Regions from separate parts of the Paraburkholderia sp. A1BS-2L genome, predicted to be linked through region 1. Evidence: predicted binding sites of a transcription regulator. Region 1 holds the regulator's gene; the other holds the start of a gene.
What was found. The regulator HrcA, encoded in region 1, represses chaperone genes, less so after heat shock. The targets are predictions, from matches to a motif close to TTAGCACTCNNNNNNNNNGAGTGCTAA.

Region 1 (7,381 bases):
CAGCTTGTTGCCAGCCGCCATTTCGCGTTCGCCCTGGAACACCTTGATTGTCACGGCGCCCTGGTTGTCGTCGGCCGTCGAGTAGACCTGTGCGTGCTTGGTCGGGATCGTGGTGTTCTTGTTGATCATCTTCGTCATGACGCCGCCGAGCGTCTCGATACCGAGCGAGAGCGGAGTGACGTCGAGGAGCAGCACGTCCTTGCGGTCGCCCGAGAGAACCTGGCCCTGAATCGCAGCGCCCACGGCCACGGCTTCGTCCGGGTTCACGTCACGGCGCGGATCCTTGCCGAAGAACTCCTTAACCTTCTCCTGCACCTTCGGCATACGCGTCTGGCCGCCGACGAGAATCACGTCGTCGATGTCGCCGACCTTCACGCCCGCGTCCTTGATCGCCACGCGGCACGGCTCGATGGTGCGCTCGATCAGGTCTTCGACCAGCGCTTCGAGCTTGGCGCGCGTGATCTTGAGGTTCAAGTGCTTCGGGCCCGAGGCATCCGCCGTGATGTACGGCAGGTTGATTTCGGTCTGCTGGCCCGACGACAGTTCGATCTTGGCCTTTTCAGCAGCTTCCTTCAGGCGCTGCAGCGCGAGCACGTCCTTCGAGAGGTCGACGCCCTGCTCCTTCTTGAACTCGCCGATGATGTAGTCGATGATGCGCTGGTCGAAGTCTTCGCCGCCGAGGAACGTGTCGCCGTTGGTCGAGAGCACTTCGAACTGCATTTCGCCGTCAACGTCCGCGATCTCGATGATCGAGATGTCGAACGTGCCGCCGCCCAGGTCGAACACGGCGATCTTGCGGTCGCCCTTTTCGGCCTTGTCCAGACCGAACGCGAGTGCAGCCGCGGTCGGCTCGTTGATGATGCGCTTGACTTCCAGCCCGGCGATGCGGCCGGCGTCCTTGGTGGCCTGACGCTGGCTGTCGTTGAAGTACGCGGGAACCGTGATCACCGCTTCGGTGACCGGCTCGCCGAGGTAGTCTTCAGCGGTCTTCTTCATCTTGCGCAGCACTTCGGCCGACACCTGCGACGGCGCGAGATTGTTGCCATGCGCCTGGACCCATGCGTCGCCGTTGTCGTGCTTGACGATCTTGTAGGGCATCAGGTTGATGTCCTTCTGCACTTCCTTCTCGTCGAAGCGGCGGCCGATCAGGCGCTTGACCGCGTACAGCGTGTTCTTCGGGTTCGTGACCGACTGACGCTTGGCCGGCGCGCCGACCAGCACTTCGTTGTCGTCCATGTAAGCGATGATCGACGGCGTCGTGCGAGCGCCTTCCGAGTTCTCGATCACCTTGACCTGATTGCCTTCCATCAGTGCCACACACGAATTGGTGGTGCCGAGGTCGATGCCGATGATTTTGCCCATTTTGTCAATTCTCCAGATTTTGATCGCTGTGCGTTCGCCGCGTCTCGCGTGGTGCGGGGGCGTTCGCCTCAGCTCAATTCGGTTTGTTTCAATTCACTGTTGCCCAAATAGGTGCCGCAAGGATGTTTTCAAGAGCTTTGGGCTATGAATTCGTTAATTTTTTTCGATCGGTGGCGTGTCGCTCGAAACAGCGCCGCCCAGACTTTCCAACGCCTTACAAAACAACGGCGAATCGACCGGCAGACGCCTTACTTCGGCTGCGAAACCGTGACCAGCGCCGGGCGCAGCACGCGGTCGGCAATCACATAACCTTTTTGCAGCACCGCGACGACCGTGTTCGCCTCCTGCTCCGAAGGCACCATCGAGATGGCCTGATGGCGATGCGGGTCGAACTTCTCGCCCACCGGGTTGATCTGCATCACCTTGCCCTTCTCGAGCGCGCCGATCAGTTGCTTGAGCGTCAGCTCGACGCCTTCGTTGACCTTCGCGAGGTCGTCCGAACCATGCGCCAGCGCGGCTTCGAGGCTGTCCATGACCGGCAGCAGATGCTCGGCGAAGCTCTCGATGGCGAACTTGTGCGCCTTGGCAACGTCTTCCTGACCGCGGCGGCGGACGTTTTCCGTCTCGGCCTTGGCGCGGATGAATGCATCCTGCAGCTCGGCGACCTTCGCCTGGGCCTCTGCCAGCGCTGCTTGCGCGTCGCCTTCGGGCGCCTGCGCGGCGCCTTCGGCCGCAGATTGTTGCTGCTGAGCAGCGGCTTGCGACGCCTCGTCCGCGGGCGTGGGGTTCTGGCTCGTCGGGTTCTCTTGCGTGTTTTCCATGTCGCTGAACGTCGTTGAATAGTAAAAGGGGAAACAAGGCGCGGACCGTTCTGGCCAGCTCGTTTGCTACGCTGACGAGCGATGCGCCAACGCTACAGCCGCCTTGTCCATCGCGACAGCACGTGGGTGCCGGATCATTTATTTCAAGGGCCTCGCGCGGTTTTTTTATCCATGGATCAAACCGCCGAAATCGCTCGTTACAACCATTACTGCAGTGCCGCAACAATGAAATTGAGTACGGGGCAACCCTGGCCTACACTCAGGAACAGGTGCTGCTCACAGGGCATTTACCCTGAGTCCGGCACCGCACTGATGGGGCCCTGCTGTTGCGTCTGTGGCCCATGTATTGGCCGTTTTGCAGCTTTTCTTCCCTTGGGGGAGTACCGTGAAACTGACCTTTGCCATCTCGGTGGTCGCGTTGGTACTCATCGCCGGGACCACCACCATCTGCATGTCCGGCGTCGTGAACGACAATACGACGGAATACGGGGGCGTTCACGCCACAATGGAGGCGCTCTTCAATCCTCACGCGAAAGTTTGTCGATAGTGCGACGGTCGCGCTTGGTGGGCCTGCCGTGCAGCACGGCGGCGGGCTCGCGAAACAGCCGCCTGCGCTCCTGTTCGGCCGTGCGCTGCGCGCGGCCGGCCTCTGTCTCCGCATAGAGCGTCTGGGCGATGCTCGCCGGGCCGCGCACCTCGCAGATGCCGAGCACCTGCACCTCCCATACCGCGTGATCGATCTCGATCTTCACGAAGTCGCCCACGCGCACGTCCCGGGAAGCCTTCACGACATCGCCGCCGATCCGCACGCGGCCCTTGCCGATGGCGTCCGACGCCTGCGAACGCGTCTTGAAAAAGCGCGCGGCCCAAAGCCATTTGTCGATGCGCAGACGCGCGCCGGGTTCGGTCGAAATCTTGTAATTCATGGATGCTTCCTGATTGAGCGCCGCTAAAGTCCCGCGCTCAGGCCGTCGCGCCGGCTGGAACCGGCGCCCGCACCGGCCAGCCCTGCAGGTTCTGCGCAACGATTTCTCCGAGCGCTGCGATCCACGCAGGCGACGCGTTCAGGCACGGAATACGGTGGAACTCCTTGCCGCCGCCATGCAGGAACTCGTCGCGGACCTCCATGCCGATTTCCTCGATGGTCTCGAGGCAGTCCGCCGTAAAACCAGGGCAGAACACGTCGGCGCGACGCACGCCGCCCTGTCCGAGCTCCTTGAGCGTCGGCGCGGTATAGGGCTGCAGCCACTGCGCGCGCCCGAAGCGGGACTGGAACGTGACGCGGCATTCCACCGGCGTGAGTTCGAGCGCATGCATGAGGAGCGAGGCCGTCTGCTGGCATTGATCGTGGTACGGGTCGCCGAGATCGAGCGTGCGGCTCGGCACGCCGTGAAAACTCAGCACGAGGCGATCTCCCGCCGCGAAGTCGGGGCGGCCGTGCGCCTGCCAGTACTCCCGCACCTGAGTCGCGAGCGCCCCGATATAAGCCGGATGGTCGTGGTATGCGCGCACCGTGCGGATTTCCGGCTGGTTGCGCATGCGCCGCAGCTTGGCGAACGCGGCGTCGAAAGCCGTGGCCGTGGTCGACGCCGAGTATTGCGGATACATCGGCATGAGCAAAATGCGCTCGGCGCCGGCGAGCTTGAGCTGGCTGAGCATCGCCGCGATGTCGGGCGTGCCGTAGCGCATCGCATGGTCCACAAGCACGGCGTAGTCGTTCAGATGCAGCAGATGGCGCAAGCCGTCGGCCTGCTTCTGCGTGTGCACGCGCAGCGGGGAGCCTTCGGGCGTCCAGACCGCCGCGTATTTCTTCGCCGACGAACGGCTGCGAAACGGCAGGATCAGCCCGCGCAGGATGACCTGCCAGATGGGCGCGGGAATCTCGACCACGCGCGGATCGGAAAGGAACTGCGCCAGATAGCGGCGCACGGCGCGCGGCGTGGGCGCGTCGGGCGTGCCCAGATTGATGAGCAGCACCGCGACGCGATGCGCAACGGCTGACTGCAGGGGTCGCTCCAGGTCGAAACGCATAGGCGGTCAGGGACGCCGCGCTTCAAGGCGCGGCAAAGTTGCACCAGTGCGCATTATAGCGGGCGTAAATGGATGCGCCGGGCCAGCTCCAAAGCCCGCTCACGAGGCGCGGGATGCACGGCGGCGGCGCACGCCAAACCCCCACCGTTAGCCATTCGGCCAGTGGCGCGCGGCCCGGCTTTGGGCGATGATCGGTGCAAAGGGAAACGCGGGCAAACCGCGCGGCAAGCGCTTTCAGCTCTGGCTAAGCGTGAGCGAGAGCAGGCGCGCGGTGATGTCCACGATCGGAATCACGCGGTTGTAGGCCATGCGCGTCGGGCCGATCACGCCGAGCGTGCCGACAATCTTGCCGTTCACTTCGTAGGGCGCGGTCACCACGCTCATTTCCTCGATCGGCACGAGGTTCGACTCGCCGCCAATGAAGATCTGCACGCCCTGGGCGTGGCTTGACACATCGAGCAGCTGCAGCAGACTCGTTTTCTGGTCGAACACGTCGAAGAGCTTGCGCAGGCGCGCCATGTCCGACGACAGATCGGCCACTTCGAGCAGGTTGCGCTCGCCGGAAATGAGCACGGTCTCGCCGGTATCGGTTTCGTCGGTGCTCGCGGTCACGGCGGCGTGCATGAGCGTGGTCATGTCGCCGCGCAGCGCGTCGATCTCTTCGCGCAGGCGCCGCCGCACCTCGTCGAACGAAAGTCCGGCGAAGTGCGCGTTGATGTAATTGGAGGCTTCGATGAGCTCGGAAGGCGTGAAGTCGCGCTGCGTCGCCATGATGCGGTTCTGCACGTCGCCTTCGGGCGTCACGATGATGAGCAGGATGCGCTTGTCCGACAGGCGCATGAACTCGACCTGCTTGAACACGTGCGTGCGCCGCGGCGTGAGCACCACGCCCGCGAACTGCGAGAGATTCGAAAGTACGCTGGCCGCCGCCGCCACCACCTTCTGAGGCTCGCCGGGGCGCAGCGTGGTCTTGACCGCCCGCGTGAGCGCGTCGTCGTCGGCCGAGGGCTCGACAGTGAGCAGGGTGTCGACGAACAGGCGATAGCCGCGCGGCGTGGGCACGCGCCCTGCCGAGGTGTGGGGGCTCGACACAAGCCCCAGCTCCTCGAGGTCCGACATCACGTTGCGGATCGTCGCCGGGCTCAGCTCCAGGCCGGAAAAGCGCGACAGCGTGCGCGAGCCGACCGGCTGACCTTCGGCGATGTAGCGCTCGATCAGCGTTTTGAGGAGGGTTTGTGCGCGAGGGTCTAGCATGACTGAAAATTCTAGCCTAATGCCGGGTTGGCGGCGAGTCCGCCCGCGCTCGCGCCCGCGGCCCGGCCGTGCGGGAACCGCGGCAGCCTGTGCACTGTTTTGGCCGGTCTGTCATCGCCGCGTCACGCCGGCCTGCAAAAAAGGGGCGCAGCCCCTGCCCACGCCCCGTGGGCAGGGGCTGCCAGGTTCTTTTCGAGACCCGACTATGGTGTAATGCCGGCATGCAGATCCAGAAGATCCAGAGCCAGTTCAAGACTGTTGCGCTCGTCGGGCGCAGCAATACCCAAGGCATCGGCGAGCCGCTGATGGCGCTCGCCCACACGATTTCGCAGCGCGGCTTCGACGTGGTGTTTGAAGCGCACACCGCCCAGCAGATCGGCGCCACCGGCTATCCGGCGCTACAGATCGCCGAAATCGGCGCGCGCGCGGACGTGGCCGTGGTGCTCGGCGGCGACGGCACGATGCTCGGCACCGGCCGCCAGCTCGCGCCCTACCGCACACCACTCATCGGCATCAACCACGGGCGTCTGGGCTTCATCACCGACATCCCGTTCGCCGACATGCAGGAAGTCGTGCCGCAACTGCTCGCGGGCAGCTTCGAGCGCGAGGAGCGCTCGCTGCTCGAATCACGCATTACGCGCGGCGGCGACCCGATCTACCACGCCCTTGCGTTCAACGACGTGGTGGTGAACCGCAGCGGCGTTTCAGGCATGGCGGAGTTGCGCGTGCACGTGGACGGCCGCTTCATGTACAACCAGCGCTCGGACGGGCTGATCGTCGCCACGCCCACAGGCTCGACCGCCTATTCGCTCTCGTCGCAGGGGCCGCTGCTGCATCCGCAGTTGCAGGGCATCGTGCTCGTGCCGATTGCGCCGCACGCGCTCTCGAACCGCCCGATCGTGCTGCCCGACGACTGCAAGGTCAGCATCCAGATCATCGCGGGACGCGACGTCAACGTGAACTTCGACATGCAGTCGTTCACGGCCCTCGAACTCAACGACGTAATCGAGGTGCGCCGCTCGCGCCATACCGTGCCTTTCCTGCACCCGGTCGGCTACAGCTATTTCCGGACCCTGCGCCAGAAGCTGCACTGGAACGAACACCCCTCGCTGCAAGACGACCCGGAAGACTGACGCCGCCATGCTCCGCCATCTTTCGATCCGCGACTTCGTGATCGTCGCCGCGCTCGACCTCGAATTCGACAACGGCTTTTCCGTTTTCTCTGGCGAAACCGGCGCGGGCAAGTCGATCCTGATCGACGCCCTTGCGCTCACGCTCGGCACGCGCGCCGACGCAGGCGTCGTGCGCACGGGCGAAAGCCGCGCCGACATCACCGCCGAGTTCGACGCCCCGCCGCACGTGGCGCAGTGGCTCGACGAGCAGGCGCTCGCCACGCCCGACGGCGAGGACACCGTGATGCTGCGCCGCGTGGTCGACAGCGGCGGGCGCTCGCGCGCGTTCATCAACGGCACGCCGGCCACGCTCGCGCAGCTGCGCGAAGTGGGCGAGCGCCTCGTCGACATCCATGGCCAGCACGCGCATCAGCTGCTCATGCGCCCCGACGCGCAGCGCGAGCTGTTCGACACGCACGCGGGCCTGGTCGACACGGCTGCCGCCGTCACGCGCGCGTGGCGCGCCGCCCGCGACGCGCGCCTCGCCGTGCAAACCGCGATGTCGCGCGACCGGGAACTCCAGCTCGAGCGCGAGCGCCTTGCCTGGCAACTCGCCGAACTCGACAAACTCGCGCCGCAGCCCGGCGAGTGGGAAGAGGTGAACGCCGAGCACGTACGGCTCGCGAATTCGGCGAATCTGATCGAAGGCGTGCAAGGCGCGCTCGCGGCGCTCTCCGAATCCGACGAGGCGATGATCTCGCATCTGAATTCGATCCTCTCGAAGCTGCGCGATCTCGCCGA
Region 2 (7,381 bases), 220 kb from region 1:
ATCGTCGTGGGCAGCGCGGCGCAGCGTTATGCGCGTGAACTCGCCTTGCAGGCAGCCTGAACTGCTTCTTGTTGCAATGAATAAACCGGCGCTCGCGCCGGTCTATTCATTTCTCGAACACGGGTCCGAGCCTCACTCCGCACTATCGTCGGCACCGTCCACCACGTGCTGCTGATCGAGCCACATCACGTTGATGATCCCGAAGCCGAGCGCCACGCCGATCCCCAATATCCAGGTGAAGTACCACATCGTTGCCACTCCTGCGTAGATTGCGTTGCGGCCCGCCGCCGGGCCGCGCGGCGGCTTGTTCAATACAACGAATTGCGCTTGTCCTCGACGGCCTCGACGGTCACCTTGCCGCGCATGATGCGGTACGCCCAGGTGGTGTAGGCGAGCACGATCGGCAGGAAGATGATCACGGCCACCAGCATGATTTCGAGCGTGGTCTTGCTGGAGGTGGAATCCCACACCGTGAGGCTCGAACGCGGGTCCAGCGACGAAGGCATGATGAACGGAAACATCGAGAAGCCCGCCGTGAGAATCACGCCGACGATCAACAGCGAGGTGCCGGCGAAGGCCGTCTTTTCGAGCCGCGAGCCTGCCAGCACGCATGCGATCACGCCGCCGAGAATGCCAAGCGCCGGCGCGATCGCCATCCACGGATAGAGTCCGTAGTTGCTGAGCCACAGGCCCGTGCCGGGTTCGACGCTTTTCAGGAGCGGATTGGCGACGCTGTCGTACGGTGCGGGCGTCGTGATCGCGTAGCCGCCGATCACCGTCGCCACGAGCGCGCCCGCCACCACGAAAAACACGACCGCGAGCGCCGAGGCAATGCGCAGCGCCTTTGAAGCGCGCGCGGCCACCACGCCCTCGCTTTTCAATTTCACGAACGCAGCGCCGTGCGCCGTGAGCATGGTGAGGCTCACGAGCCCGCACAACAGCGCGAACGGATTGAGCAGGGCGAAGAAGCTGCCGTGATAGGTCACGCGCAGGTCGTAGTCATAGCTGAACGGCACGCCTTCGAGCAGATTGCCGAACGCCACGCCGAACACGAGCGCCGGCACGAAGCCGCCGACGAACAGCGCCCAGTCCCACGCGTTGCGCCATTTCGGATTCTCGCGCTTGCCGCGATAGTCGAATCCCACGGGTCGGAAGAACAGCGCGAAGAGCACGAGCAGCATCGCGAAGTAGAAGCCCGAGAACGATGCCGCGTAGACGAGCGGCCAGGCGGCGAACATCGCGCCGCCTGCAGTGATGAGCCAGACCTGATTGCCCTCCCAGGTCGCCCCCACCGTGTTGATGACGATGCGGCGCTCCGCATCGGTTTTGCCGATGAAGGGCAGCAGCACGGCGGCGCCCATGTCGAAGCCGTCGGTGAGCGAGAAGCCGATCAAGAGCACGCCGATCAGCACCCACCAGATCACTTTGAGCGTTGCGTAGTCCATGGTGTGGTTCCTGTGTGTTTCGCTGGTGTTCCTGACGACACAGCCATCACGAGACGCGGTTGCTGGCCGCCGCGCCTTGCTCGTGGAAGTAGCGTCCGGTATTAAGCGCCGACGGGCCGAGGCGCGCGTACTTGAACATCAGCGTGATTTCGATGATGAAGAGCGCCGTGTAGAACACCACGAAGCCTGCGAGGCTCAGCCATACGTCGCCGGGAGCGAGGCTCGACACCGAAAGGTGGGTGGGCAGCACTTCGGCGATGGTCCACGGCTGGCGGCCAAGCTCGGCTACGACCCAGCCGAACTCCGCCGCGAGCCACGGCAGGGGAATCGCCCACACCACCCAGCGCAGGAACCAGCGGCGATTTTCCTTGAGCAGCGTGCGCTGCGCGCAGAACCAGAACGCGAGCACGAAGGTCGCGAGGAACAGCATGCCGAGCGCCACCATCACGCGGAACGACCAGAACACCGGAGCGACGGGCGGAATCGAACGCTTTGCGGCGGCTTTGATCTGCGCGGGCGTGGCGTCGACCACATTCGGTGCGAATTGCTTCAGGAGCAGGCCGTAGCCGAGGTCGGCCTTGTGCGCTTCGAATACGTCTCGCGTGGCCGTGTCGACGCTGCCTTCCTTCATCTTTTGCAGCGCGGCGTAGGCGAGCATGCCGTTCTGGATACGCACTTCCGCGCGCCCCATCAGATCCTTCAGGCCGATCACCGGCTCGTCGATCGAGCGCGTGGCGATGATGCCCATCAGGTACGGGATGCGGATGGCGTAGTCGGTGCGCTCTTCATTCTGGTTAGGGATGCCGAACAGCGTGAACGGCGCCGGAGCGGGCGCGGTGTCCCATTCGGCTTCGATGGCGGCCAGCTTGACCTGCTGGACCTCGCCTGTGCGATAGCCCGATTCGTCGCCGAGCACGATTACGCAAAGCGTCGACGCAAGGCCGAAGCCCGCGGCAATCGCGAACGAGCGCAGCGCGAAATCCACGTCGCGGCGGCGCAGCAGATACCACGACGAAATGCCGAGCACGAACATCGACGCCGTCACATAGCCGGCAGACACCGTATGCACGAACTTCACCTGGGCGACCGGGTTGAAGATCACCTGGAAGAGGCTCGTGAGCTCCATGCGCATGGTTTCGTAGTTGAACGCAGCCCCCACGGGGTTCTGCATCCAGCCATTGGCGATGAGAATCCACAGTGCGGAAAGGTTCGAGCCGAGCGCGACGAAGAAGGTGGTGAGCAAATGCCCGCCCTTCGACATGCGGTTCCAGCCGAAGAAGAACAGGCCCACGAAGGTCGACTCGAGGAAGAACGCGGCCAATCCTTCCACGGCGAGCGGCACGCCGAAGATATCGCCCACGTAGTGCGAGTAGTACGACCAGTTGGTGCCGAACTGGAATTCCATCGTGAGTCCCGTGGTGACACCCATCACGAAATTGATCGCGAAGAGCTTGCCCCAGAACTGCGTCATGTCCTTGTAGATGGCTTTGCCGGTCATCACATAGACCGATTCCATGATGACGAGGAGCCATGACAGGCCCAGCGTGAGCGGCACGAACAGGAAGTGGTAGAGCGCGGTGACCGCGAACTGCAGCCGCGATAGATCAACGGTTTCGCTAATTGGCATGGCGCAGATCCCTTTGAGATGGAGGTGCCCCGGGCGGACTGGCACCGGGCTGCATGGGCACGGAGAGGAGGGCTTGGGCGACCGCTGCCGGCGGCATGCTCATGTTCTCGGCCTGCGGATGGCTAAAAAATGCGTATTTGAGCGCCATCAGCAGCACAAGCTTGAAGGCGAGGACGAGAACGATGTCGCGGCTGAAGGTCTGGCCGCGAGCCCACTGAAGCAAGCGCACGCGCAGCAACGGTCGCGCACGCGCAGGCGAACCGGAGGTTGGAATCATGACGATGTCAGATTAGGGCCGAATCACACATGAAATCATCTTACGAAGAAATGGGAAATTACGGCATGAAGATGTACGAATTACTGTAGGCCAAAAGAAAAAGCCCCACTCTCGGTAAGAGTGGGGCTTTGCGTGCCGAGCCTCGTGGCGCGGCCTTCTCGCGGCTTCGTGCGACTCAGTGTCTCAGCTGAAGCTTAGGCGTACTCGGCCAGCGCAGTGCGCATCTTCTTCATGGCGCTGGCTTCGATCTGGCGGATGCGCTCGGCCGAGACGCCGAATTCGTCGGCCAGTTCGTGCAGCGTCGAGCCGCCCGAGCCGTCGTCGTCGACGTTCAGCCAGCGCGCCTCGATGATGCGGCGGCTGCGCGCATCGAGAGCTTCCAAAGCGCTTGCAATGCCGTCCGATTGCAGGCGGTCGCGTTGGCGCGAGGCGATCACGGCGGTGGGCTCGCTATGCGAGTCGGCGAGCCAGGCGATCGGGGCGAACGACTCTTCGCCGTCTTCGGTCTGGCTTTCGAGCGCGATGTCCGAACCTGAAAGGCGCGTTTCCATCTCCACGACTTCTTCGCGCTTCACGTTCAGTTCCTGCGCGAGGCCGTCGATTTCCTCGGGCGTGAACGACTGCAGGCCCTGCTTGTGACTGCGCAGGTTGAAGAACAGCTTGCGCTGCGCCTTGGTCGTGGCGACCTTCACCATGCGCCAGTTGCGCAGGATGTACTCGTGAATCTCCGCCTTGATCCAGTGCATGGCGTAGGACACGAGACGTACGTTCTGCTCGGGGTCAAAGCGCTTCACAGCCTTCATCAGGCCGATATTGCCTTCCTGGATCAAGTCGGCATGCGGCAGGCCGTAGCCCAGGTAATTGCGCGCGATGGACACCACGAGGCGCAGGTGCGACAGCACAAGACGGCGCGCGCCTTCGAGATTGTTTTGCTCGCGAAACTCGGTCGCGAATTGGCGCTCCTCTTGCGGCGTCAACATCGGGATCCGGTTCACGGCCTGAATGTAGGCGTCGATGTTGCCGAGCTGGCCGGGCAGCATGGAAGCGTTCGCGAGCGCCAGTACACCCGAACCCCCGGCCTTGGCCGACGACGGGCTAAGCACACTCGGAAGGGTCATGGTCATTGCGTTGCTCACGTAGCGAACTCCTAAGGGATCTTGCGAAAGTCAGACATCGACTCCACGGTGGATGTTAGCACTCTCAATTAACGAGTGCTAATACTTCGAGTCTGTAGGGACTTCAAGGTTCCGTTCACCCTATCGAAATATTTGTTTCGATAGATTTCGTCGAATCCGCGAGAGGCAAGCTGGACGGGGTTTGCCGCGCCGTGCAGTCCTGGAAGACACTGAAGGTCGAAGAAATACTCTAGAACGCGTTGCCATCCGTCGCGGATGAAGTCGAGGAAAAAGCCGGGAATCGCGATGCGCTCCACAGGCGGCTCACACCCTAGGGTCATGCCTTTGATATGACCCTAATTTAGCCACCAAGATCTGTTCAATAGACAACGGGGCGGCCCAAAAGTGCTGCGATGCGACATTCATGGCCGGTCAGGCACGTCGCGCTGCGCATTGGCGATGATTTATCCTGGATGGAGGCGATGCTTTTGATCGCAAGTTTCCATGCGTCAAAACCTGGTATAAATTTCATCGAGGCGCGTGCGAGAAATCTTCGGCGCGGATCGACGCGACGATGCGGACTCTTGCGCAAGGGGCTCGAGCAATGGCTGCAAAAATAATCGATGCGATTCGCGGGTTGGAGCGCGAGCGGTTTCGCGCAATGGTGGACGGCGACGGCTCGTCGCTGGAACAACTCCTCTCCGACAACGCCACCTTCATCCACACGAACGGCAAACGCGAGACCAAGCAGCAGTTCATCGATGCGATCACGGCGGGGCGCCGCCGCTATCGCCAGATCGAGATCCAGTCGCAGGATGTACTGCCGGTGGGGCGCGAGGCCTGCGTGATCTCGGGCCGCGCGCTGATCGAAATGGAAGCGAACAACGGCGCGTTGCTCTATCCCATTGCCTACACGGCGATTCAGACCCAGGAGGATGGCCACTGGCGTCTGCTCGCGTGGCAGGCGACGCGTTGCGCTGTCGAGTGACGACCGGTAGGTCCACTCGCCGATATCGCTTGCTGAGCGTATCGGGCGCACGCCGACGGCCCGTTTTGCCGCCGGCGCTCAACGCTAAGCCCGGGTACTGCTTTCTGCCGAACCGCTGATTTCACCATGCCGCCGCGTCTGCGCGAGGAGCGGCATGCATGCCGGTGTAATCAGGCCGCCGCGCGCTGGTCAACCCGAGGCCAGGCGGCGCGGTTGACCGCGCTCACCACGGCGGCGACAGCCGCATGGGCGGCGTCGTCGGCCACGCCGACGCCGTGACGCAGCGGCTGGCCGCCCACGCGGCAACCGACGAATACCGCCGTGGCGCCCTGCGCCGTGCGCATGGTTTCGAATGAAGTGATTTCGACGCTTTCCCCCGAGGCTGCCGCAATCGCCCCGGCCATTGCCTGGGCGTAGGCCTGATCGATCTGCGCCGCTGCCGGCATGGCGACGTCGCGGCCTTCCCAGCGCACCCGCCCCGCGCCGGCGTGCGTGGCCGGACCGTGCGTCTCGAGGTATTCGCGCGTGAAGAGCGCGCAAATTGCGTCGCCCGAAATTTCCTCGCCCGAGCCGTCGGTGACCGTCTGCACGGCGTGGCTGAATTCGATCTGCACGCGGCGCGGCGGCGTGAAGCCCATGCCGCGCTCGAGCAGCCAGGTGGCGCCGCCCTTGCCCGACTGGCTGTTCACGCGGATCACGGCGTCGTAGCTGCGGCCGAGATCGGCGGGATCGATCGGCAGATAGGGCACTTCCCAGACGGCGTCGGGCTGTTGCTGCGCAAAGCCCTTGCGGATCGCGTCCTGATGCGAGCCCGAAAACGCCGTGAACACGAGGTCGCCCGCATACGGGTGGCGTGGATGCACCGGCAACTGGTTGCAGCGCTCGACCACGCGGCGCACGGTGTCGATATCGGAGAAGTCGAGGCCCGGGTCGATGCCTTGCGTATAGAGATTCATTGCGAGCGTGACGAGATCGACATTGCCGGTGCGCTCGCCGTTGCCGAACAGGCACCCCTCGATGCGGTCCGCGCCCGCGAGCAGCGCCATTTCGGCGGCGGCCACGGCCGTGCCGCGGTCGTTGTGCGGATGCACCGAGAGCACGATGCTGTCGCGGTATGCGAGGTTGCGGTCCATCCACTCGATCTGGTCCGCGTAGACGTTGGGCATCGCGGCTTCGACCGTCGCGGGCAGATTCACGATCATCTTGTGATCGTGCGTCGGGCGCCAGGTCTGGGCGACTGCGTCGCAGACTTCGCGCGCGAACGAAAGCTCGCTCATGCTGAAGGTCTCGGGCGAGTACTGGTAGATCCAGTGCGTGTCGGGGCGCGCGTCGGCGTATTCGCGGATCAGGCGCGTGCCTTCCACGGCAAGCGCTTTCACCTCGTCCTTCGATTGCCCGAACACGATCTTGCGGAACGACGGGCAGATCGCGTTGTAGAGGTGCACGATCGCGCGCGGTGCGCCTTCGAGCGCCTCGAACGTGCGGGCGATGAGTTCTTCGCGCGATTGCACGAGCACTTCGATCGTCACGTCATCGGGAATGCGCTTTTCGTCGATCAGCTTGCGCACGAAATCGAAGTCGGTTTGCGACGCCGACGGAAAGCCGACTTCGATCTCCTTGAAGCCGATCTCGACCAGCATTTCGAAGAACTCGAGCTTCTGCTCGATGCTCATCGGCTCGATCAGCGACTGGTTGCCATCGCGCAGGTCGGTGCTCATCCAGATGGGCGCGTGCTCGACGGTGCGGGTTGGCCATCGGCGGCCGTTCAAACGGATGGCGGGGAAAGGGCGGTATTTCTCGGCGGGATTACGCAACATGACATGCCTCGTTCTTCATGGTGTCGTTTGCGATGGTGGTCGGCAGCGAGCGGCTGGCTTGCTGACGACGAGGCACGATGTACGCAACGGAGCGCACAACTTCCGGCGAACG

Region 2: a site for HrcA is predicted at 4,541-4,567, ahead of rpoH (RNA polymerase sigma factor RpoH). Genes of this name have one in related genera too.

What each region holds. Positions count from the first base shown of each region.
Region 1 covers NZ_CP120428.1:548,911-556,291, reverse strand. Annotated here, with positions in the region: gene dnaK (molecular chaperone DnaK) at 1-1,362, opposite strand, end outside; gene grpE (nucleotide exchange factor GrpE) at 1,611-2,183, opposite strand; gene P5W98_RS02465 (RNA-binding S4 domain-containing protein) at 2,702-3,109, opposite strand; gene hemH (ferrochelatase) at 3,147-4,214, opposite strand; gene hrcA (heat-inducible transcriptional repressor HrcA) at 4,449-5,468, opposite strand; gene P5W98_RS02450 (NAD kinase) at 5,690-6,601, shown strand; gene recN (DNA repair protein RecN) at 6,609-7,381, shown strand, end outside.
Region 2 covers NZ_CP120428.1:332,386-339,766, forward strand. Annotated here, with positions in the region: gene nagE (N-acetylglucosamine-specific PTS transporter subunit IIBC) at 1-60, shown strand, start outside; gene cydX (cytochrome bd-I oxidase subunit CydX) at 133-249, opposite strand; gene cydB (cytochrome d ubiquinol oxidase subunit II) at 309-1,445, opposite strand; gene P5W98_RS01480 (cytochrome ubiquinol oxidase subunit I) at 1,492-3,072, opposite strand; gene cydP (cytochrome oxidase putative small subunit CydP) at 3,062-3,349, opposite strand; gene rpoH (RNA polymerase sigma factor RpoH) at 3,544-4,485, opposite strand; gene P5W98_RS01495 (nuclear transport factor 2 family protein) at 5,069-5,452, shown strand; gene leuA (2-isopropylmalate synthase) at 5,623-7,269, opposite strand; gene P5W98_RS01505 (hypothetical protein) at 7,259-7,381, opposite strand, start outside.